DNA from 2 places in the Neobacillus sp. plas4 genome. Region 1 is predicted to be linked to the other one. Evidence: riboswitches for the same ligand, from Rfam matches in the RefSeq annotation. Region 1 holds a riboswitch; the other holds the start of a gene.
The links. Region 1 has a riboswitch for S-adenosylmethionine ahead of AC2TFD_RS24600 (methionine biosynthesis PLP-dependent protein). Riboswitches for the same ligand answer to the same signal wherever they lie in the genome.
Positions count from the first base shown of each region.

Region 2: another riboswitch for S-adenosylmethionine. It lies ahead of AC2TFD_RS26155 (methionine ABC transporter ATP-binding protein); the one in region 1 lies ahead of AC2TFD_RS24600 (methionine biosynthesis PLP-dependent protein).

Region 1 is NZ_CM170152.1:4,859,427-4,863,859, reverse strand. It holds gene metC (cystathionine beta-lyase) at 1-929, opposite strand, end outside; gene AC2TFD_RS24600 (methionine biosynthesis PLP-dependent protein) at 929-2,041, opposite strand; SAM riboswitch class I at 2,126-2,240, opposite strand; gene AC2TFD_RS24595 (DUF421 domain-containing protein) at 2,319-3,023, opposite strand; gene AC2TFD_RS24590 (lactonase family protein) at 3,053-4,108, opposite strand; gene AC2TFD_RS24585 (DsbA family protein) at 4,243-4,433, shown strand, end outside.
Region 2 is NZ_CM170152.1:5,180,442-5,184,874, reverse strand. It holds gene AC2TFD_RS26165 (MetQ/NlpA family ABC transporter substrate-binding protein) at 44-874, opposite strand; gene AC2TFD_RS26160 (methionine ABC transporter permease) at 892-1,542, opposite strand; gene AC2TFD_RS26155 (methionine ABC transporter ATP-binding protein) at 1,532-2,563, opposite strand; SAM riboswitch class I at 2,652-2,754, opposite strand; SAM riboswitch class I at 2,830-2,931, opposite strand; gene AC2TFD_RS26150 (DMT family transporter) at 3,169-4,044, shown strand; gene AC2TFD_RS26145 (hypothetical protein) at 4,088-4,282, opposite strand; gene AC2TFD_RS26140 (alpha/beta hydrolase) at 4,409-4,433, opposite strand, start outside.

The DNA.
Region 1 (4,433 bases):
TGTTCATCCATAAATTCAAAGGATAAAACCGCCCCTGGACCGCCCGCTTGACTCTTTTGCAGGGTGTACTGAGGATGATTTTCCAGACCAGGATAATAAACTTTTTCAATTAAAGGGTGAGTCTCTAAAAATTCTGCTAGTTTGATAGCTGATTTTTGTGATTGCTCAAGTCTGACATGGAGCGTTTTGATTCCTCTAAGAACCAGCCATGCATCCTGAACTCCTAGTATAGCACCAAAGGAATTTTGTAAAGAATACAGTTTCTTACCCAATTCCTCATCTTTTACTACCGCAAGACCTGCAACCACATCACTATGACCGGATAAAAACTTCGTTGCACTGTGAAGAACTACATCTGCCCCAAGCTCTAAAGGTCTTTGGTACTCAGGGGTTAAGAACGTGTTATCTACATAGGTAATTGCATTTATCTCTTTTGCTATAGCTGTAATGGCTGCAATATCTGTAACCTTTAATAAGGGATTTGATGGTGTTTCAACATAAAATGCTTTGGTGTTAGGCTTGATTGCATTTTTTACTTGATTAAGATCTGTCATATCGACAAATGTATGTTCAATCCCGAATCGAGTTAGTACCTGGGTGACCATTCGATAGGTACCGCCATACACATCATCGGTAATGACAATATGATCTCCAGCAGACAGAAGGAGGAAGGCTGTCGAAATAGCCGCCATTCCTGATGAGAAAGCAAAGCCTCTTGTTCCGCCCTCTAATTCCGCGATTACAACCTCTAGCGCTTCTCGTGTTGGATTTCCACTTCTAGCGTAGTCGTATTTTCCGTAATTATCTAAATCAAATTGATGGAATGTAGACGCATGTTGGATTGGCACACTGACTGCCCCAGTGGCTGGGTCAACTTTATGCTGATTATGAAGGAGCTTTGTTTCAAAACTATAATTTTCAGAACTCATTATCCAATCACTCCTTCTTTTAATTTTGCTAATGCCTGTTCAAGATCTTGAATGATGTCTGTTGGATCTTCAAGACCCACTGAAAATCTTAATAGTCGATTACAGACACCTGATTGAATTCGAACTTCTAATGGAATATCCGCATGAGTTTGTGTTGCTGGATACGTAATAAAGCTTTCTGTGCCGCCAAGGCTTTCTGCAAATGTAATGAGAGAAAGACTTTGAAGGAATGGATTCACCCAAGCTTCATCTTGTAAGCGGAAGGAAACCATTCCTCCTTTCCCTGGATACAGCACATCTGTAATACCATCATGGGTTGAGAGGTATTCAACAATGGCCTTCGCATTGCTTTCATGTCGTTGCATTCTTAGTGATAAAGTTTTCATTCCGCGCATTACCAGCCAGGAATCAAAAGGACTAAGGACTCCGCCCGCTCCATTATGATGAAAAGCCAATGCCTCACAAATTTCTTTTCCTTTCGCAACAATCAGACCTGCAAGGACATCATTATGGCCGCCTAAGTATTTAGTCGCACTATGAATGACAATATCAGCACCAAGCAAGATTGGCTGTTGAAGAAGCGGTGTATAGAATGTGTTATCAACAATCAGAATAATTCCGTGCTTTTTTGCTATTTTTGAAACAGCAGCAATGTCAGACTGCTGCATGAGTGGGTTCGTGGGTGTTTCAAGAAAGATCGCTTTTGTTTGCGGGGTAATCTTTCTCTCAATTTCTTCTGGACTACATGTATTAACATATTGCGTCTGGAGTCCCCATTTTTTAAAGCCTTGTTCTAATAAACGATAAGTACCTCCGTATAAATCTTCACTCACAATCCATTCGTCCCCAGACTCGAAAAGTGAGAGAATAGTAAATATCGCTGCCATTCCCGAACTGCATGCAAAGCCTTGGTCTGCACCTTCAAGGTTGGCAATCGCCTTTTCAAGCAGCTGACGAGTAGGATTACCCGTACGTGAGTAATCAAATCCGCTTGATTGCCCAATCCCTTCATGGCGGTAGGCTGTTGAGAAATAAACGGGAGGATTAACCGTTCCTGTTGCAGTTTCACTGCGATTTCCTAATTGCGCAAGCTTTGTATCAATTTTATACATAGTCAACCACTCCTATAAATGAATAATAAAAAAAGCCTTCTTATAAGAAGAAGACTTTTGGATGCATATTTGCATAGGTCATTCTTCTTATCTCACAAGTTACAAATAACTTGATGGACTTAGCACCTTTTCAATGAAAAAAACATTGAAGGTTGCTGAGACTTCATAGGGCCATTCCCTCAGCCTCTCTTGATAAGAAAGTATAGTATAATATTTTGACTTTTTATAAAATTTACTACACTAAAGCAGAAGTGTCAATTAATATTTTCAGTAATAGCTATTTGTATAAAAAAACCTTTAAGATATTATTTCGGTCGATGGTTGCCAGCAAGACATTGGTAAGGTTAGTTTGGTGCTGATTTTTCAGAGTGGAAATAAGCCAATCCTCTTTCCTGTTGATTTGTGCCAATTCCTGAAAATTAATCCTGCCTTCTTTAACAATCGTTTTAGGTAAATCAAAGGGTTCGGTATCCAAGTTATAGGTTGATGGAGTAATGGCCTCATATTTTGGATCCAAAAACACAGAAACTTTTCCATCAGCTTCCCACAATGCTAATGCAACTTTTTTAACATCCTCTACTTTTTTTTCCCTTAATTCTTCTAATAATATATCAATTGAAATTCTCGCTTTATTCAACCCATTGGAAATAATCTCTCCATCTTTAATAAGTGTAATGGGTGGAGGAGTAATTAAGTTTCTAATTCGCGGCCATTTTAACATAGAATACACACTGCCAATGTACAGAACTACCAATACCACTGTTGTCGTAATAGAACCTTTTAGTCCATGATGTGGATCAGACAATGGGTGGGCAATAATGTTTCCGATTAAAAGTGCCATAGCGAAATCAATTAATCTTAATTTTGCAATCGAACGCTGTCCCATCGCTTTTGCAACAATAATTAAAAAGAAATAGGCAACAATTGCACGTAAAATCCACTGTATTGTCGTTAAGGATTCCTGACTATGAATGAAATCCACCGAAGACACATCCTTTATTTAAGTTAAGTTTAATTTCCTAAAAACTTAACACAAACCGGGTATGGCACTGTAATATCTGATTGAAGCAGAGTTAATTTTCCAGTATTTTCATCTCTTGCAAACAGCACTAAATTACTGGATTCTTGATTTGAAGCAACAATATATTTACCGCTCGGGTCAATTTCGAAATCCCTTGGCCAATCTCCTTCAGTGGAAGTGTGTTCTAAGAAACTTAGTTCGCCTGTTTCTTCAACATGAAAGACAGCAATACTATTGTGACCACGATTTCCTGCATAAACGAAGCGTCCGTCCGCCGAAATATGAATAGCACTTCCTTGATTATTTTCATTAAAGTCTTCGGGAAGAGTAGAAATATATTGTACTTCTGTAAAATGACCATTTTCCGGATGATAGCGTAAAACAATTACCTCTGAACTAAATTCAGTCATTAGATACGCAAGTATTCCATTTGGATGAAAAGTTAGGTGACGAGGTCCACTACCAGCCTTCAATGGAAGAAGATGTGCTTTTGTAAGCTTTCCATCTGTTGCCACTTCATATGTGGTAAGAGAATCAGTCCCTAAATCCACTGCAGCTAGATACTTTTCATCAGGGGTTAACCCGGCATAATGCACATGTGGCTTTTCCTGTCTTGGGTCGGGTCCAGACCCTTCATGCTGCATTATAGAAGCAGCTGGCTGTATCGAACCATCTTCAGGATTAAGCAAAAATGATTCAACTGTTCCTTTATGATAATTTGCACTGAATACAAACTGCTGATTACTATCAATACTTACATGACAAGGAGAAGAACCCTCTGATAATTGACGATTAATAGGCATAAGATCTCCGTCTTCACTTATCGAATAAGCAGCAAGACCGCCAGCTGGACCATCTTTAACTACAGAATATAAATGTTTTTTATCATGGGACAAGGATAGATATGTCGGATTTTCAAGGGCTGCTACAGCCTGAATATCTGTAATTCTTCCTTCAGCACTATTTAATGTGAAACGATAGATTCCCTTACTGTCTCCTTTTGTATATGTACCGATATACCCTTGCTGTAAATTAGTTGTTGTCATCTTAAAATCTCCTTCTATTTTTGGTATTCTTTTATTTTAACCTTTGCATGGTACTTCAGTCTAATAACTGGAATTTTTGTGAAACCCGCTATATAGTTAGTACCATAAACATCAATTTAATAAGGAGTCGAATAATGGCAAAAAAGAAAAAGAACTCTAAAAAAGGGACGAAACAATCATCATCTTCATCAAAGTTTGTTTTTTGGATTATCGGGCTGATTGCAATTAGTATAATTGGCTTTATCTTTTTAGCGAATAATCAAAAGTCTGATAATACTGCTAAAGAAGAGATTGATTATGCCAATCAGCCTTTTTTAGGGGAAAA
Region 2 (4,433 bases), 320 kb from region 1:
TATGTATGGAGGTTTTTGCTGTGAGCAAAAACCTCCATGAAAATTACCATCCTATGTTGTTTAATGGTACGAATGTTGGGATCATATTGCCTTTGTACTCTTGGTTAATAAATTCTGCTGTATCTTCAGATTGGTAAAGTTCTGCTATTCTCTTATATGTTTTGTTGTCTTTGTCTTTCCCTTGGACCGCAATGATATTAAGGTAAGGTGTTGCTGTTTCACTTTCATGGAAAACCGCATCTTCTAATGGGCTAAGACCTGCATCGTTCGCAATTCCATTATTGATTAAAGAAGCGGCAACGTCTGGCAATGCTCTTGGTGTTTGTGCTGGTACCATTGGGATAAATTCAATTTTTTTCGGGTTATCTTTAATTTGATTAAGATCACCATTTGCATCAAAATCTTTAGGTAATTTGATGAGCCCAGCTTCTTGAAGAAGTAGTAATGCACGGCCTTGATTGGACGCATCGTTTGGAAGGGCAATCTTTGCTCCATCCGGAATGTCTTTCACATCTTTGTATTTTTCAGAGTAAATTCCCATTGGTGCAAGAACAGTTGTCGCGATAGGCACTAGGTCCAGTTTGTGTTCTTTAATAAAAACATCAAAATAAGCAACGGTTTGGAATGAATTTAGATCCAGTTCGCCTTCGGCTAGAGCTGTATTCGGAGCAACGTAATCGGAGAATGGAACGATTTCGATATTGATTCCTTCTTTTTCAGCCTTTTTCGCTACAAAATCCCAAATACGTGTATCGGTTCCGCTAACTCCAAGTTTAACGGTTTTTGATTCTTTTCCTTCTGTTGATTTTTCAGCGCAGCCTGCGCCAATGATAACCAATGCAAGTACAATAATTGATAGTATAAGTTTTTTCATGTTGATTTCCTCCTAAGTTATCTTCGTCTGATTTTTTTTGCTGCTATATTTCCTAATGACTGCAGGCCTTGAACCATTACAATCAGAATTAATACGGTAATAATCATTGTGACGGTGTCAAAACGCTGGTAGCCATAAGTAATGGCTAAATCTCCAATCCCGCCGCCTCCGACAGCACCCGCCATCGCCGAGGCTCCTACTAAACCGATGGTGGCAATCGTAAGGGCTAAAACAAGTGAACTAAGTGCTTCAGGAATGAGAAATTTGAAAATGATTTGCCCTGGCGTTGCCCCCATTGCCTCTGCTGCTTCAATGACGCCTGGATCCACTTCTAACAATGAATTTTCTACCAATCTTGCAATATAGGGACCGCAATAGAATACAAGCGGGACTACTGCTGCCGCTGTTCCAATCGATGTACCGACAATCAGCCTTGTGACTGGAATCATCGCTACTAGTAAAATAATGAACGGTACAGAACGGAAAATATTTATGATTCCATTCAAGACGGTAAAGAACGGCAAATTTTGAAGCAGATGGCCTTTCCGTGTTACCACTAGTAAAATCCCCAGCGGCAAACCAAGAATAGTAGAGAACAAGAGCGAGAAGGCTACCATTTGAACGGTTTCAATTAAGGCTGAAATGATTTGCTCTGAATTAACTAGCATGTGCTGCCACTTCCTTTATGCTGATATTCTTCTGGTTGATATACGTTAACGCACGGATGACTTCTTTGTCAGAACCGATAAACTCAACAATTAGGTTTCCGAATGGAGTTCCTTGAAGTTCGGTAATATTGCCGAACAAGACATTGATATGAATATCAAACTGTTTAGCCAGTTCTGATAATAATGGCTGACCTGCCGTACTGCCGACAAAATTAATTCGGAAAACTCTCTGCATTCCATCGTGCTTTTGGATAATTTCCTTTATGGAATCAGGCAGCTGGTCATTCATGACCGTGCTGACAAAATTCTTTGCTGTCGGTGTTTTCGGTGCAGAAAAGACATCAAACACTGAGCCTTCTTCAATGATTTTCCCAGCTTCGATTACAGCAACTCGGTCACAGATTTCTCTAATCACTGCCATCTCGTGCGTAATAATTAAAATCGTAATGTTGTACTCTTTATTGACCTTCTTCAGCAACTGCAAGATTGAGCTGGTTGTTTGCGGATCAAGAGCAGAGGTTGCCTCATCACAGAGCAGGATCGATGGCTGAGTTGCCAATGCTCTGGCGATTCCGACACGCTGCTTTTGTCCTCCTGAAAGCTGGTCTGGATAATTGTCGGCTTTGTCAGCTAATCCAACAAATTCTAGTAATTCCTGAACGCGTTTTTTAATCGCCTCCTTAGGAAGTTTGGCTAGCGTGAGTGGCATTGCCACGTTTGCAAAAACTGTTTTTGAGTTTAATAGATTAAAATGCTGAAAGATCATCCCGATATTTTTCTTAATCACACGAACTTCTTTCACGGATAGAGAGGTGAGGTCATGACCATCAACAATAACCTTACCGGATGTGGGACGCTCTAATAGGTTTACACAGCGGATCAGAGAGCTTTTACCTGCACCGCTGAATCCGATCACTCCGAAAATCTCGCCCTTATTTATTTTCAAATCAATTCCATTCAACGCAGCAACCTGCTGGCCGCCACTTTCATAAACCTTTTGAAGATTTTGAAATTCGATCATGGTTTACCTCTCCTTTGTTAGAATATAAAAAACCCTCTTCTTGGAAATAAGAAGAGGGCATGCCAATGCAAAGCAAAGCTAGCAGCTCTTCTTATCTATCAAGTCACACTTGCTGGATTTGGCACAGTCACCATATAGGTTCCGCTGCCGAGGTGTCATAGGGCCAGTCCCTCAACCTCTCTTGATAAGAAAAATTATTATTCAGTTAAAAATAAAACCCTCTTCTAGAAATAGAAGAGGGCGAATTGATAAATTCATCAGGCCTCTTCTTATCTATCAAGTCATACTTGCTGGATTTGGCACAGTATCCAATTGGATCTGCTGCCGAGGTGTCATAGGGCCAGTCCCTCAACCTCTCTTGATAAGAAGGTGTTTCATAATATATTCGTTTTTTAATATGTGTATTAATTTACTCCTAATAGATATATATGTCAACTGTTTTATTAAAATAATTTTTATTTTTAGGTAAATTGATATTTTAAAATTTTAAAAAAGTATATGTTGATAGTTAGTTTTTATAAAACAAACAATGAAAGTATTTACCATTCGTAAAACTATAACTATAATAATCCTATTGACTACAGGTGTAACTGGGACGTGATTACATGCAAAAATATATGGGAGAATTGGCCCTTACGGTTACTGCGATCATATGGGGAAGTGGATTTGTTGCCAGTGCGATAGCTTTGGACCATTTTACCCCTTATCAAATTTTGGCGATAAGATTTATGATTGGTGCCATCATTTTAAGCGTGATCTTTCATAAAAGATTGAAAAATATTAATAAAGCCACCTTGATCCAAGGTGCTATTATTGGAGTCTTTTTATATGTAGCCTTCGCACTTCAAACCGTGGGACTTCAATATACGACTCCTTCCAAAAATGCCTTCTTAACGGCTGTGAATGTCGTGATTGTTCCGTTTATCGCATTTGTTATGTATAAGCGAAAAATCGATATGTATGAACTAATGGGCGCCGTTTTAGCAATGCTGGGTGTTGGGTTATTATCACTGAAGCTTTCCGCTGGGGTTAATATCGGGGATTTACTGACACTAGGCTGCGCTTTTGGATTTGCCTTTCATATATTCTATACGGCCAAATATGTAAAAGATTCGGATCCTGTCCTATTGACACTTATCCAAATGATTACCGCTGCAGCTATCGGAATCATTGTTGTTCTTTTCAAAGGAGAAACCTCTTTTGCTTTTCAAAAAGAAGGTGTATTCTCAATTGTATATCTCGGTGTCTTTTCCACAACGATTGCGTATTTATTACAAACTGTTGCACAGAAAATGATCACAGAAACGAAGGCTGCAATTATTCTTTCGACTGAATCCTTCTGGGGTATGGTATTTTCGGTTGCGATTTTAGATGAAGCGATGACGACAAAAATGGTGCTTGGTGCGATCCTCATACTTGTTGCCATCATCGTATCAGAAACAAAACTTCCTTTTTTAAAAAAAGAAAAAGAAATTACTTAACTATTAATGAAAAAGAGAGCGGAAAATCGCTCTCTTTCTAAAACTATCTTCTTTTTGCTAAACGCAGCACCCCATGAATGATAAGAACCAAAGAGAATAAAAGGATAGCTAAGACACCAATGAGAACCACTAACGGACTTAGCGGTGCAAGAAACCCTGTAAGCGGTACTCTTAATAAAGCGAAACCAGCGATGATACAGGATAAATATAAAAAAGGACTGCGATCCAACACACTCATGGCACACTCTCCTTTCTTGGGGTTACTTAATCGTATTCAGGGAGGAAGTTATTTATTTACCAGAATAATAAATCAGGGCAAACTTACTATAATTTTGGAACTTTATTCCTGCTGGGTTAGTCATATTTATTTTATAAAAGTATCGGACATC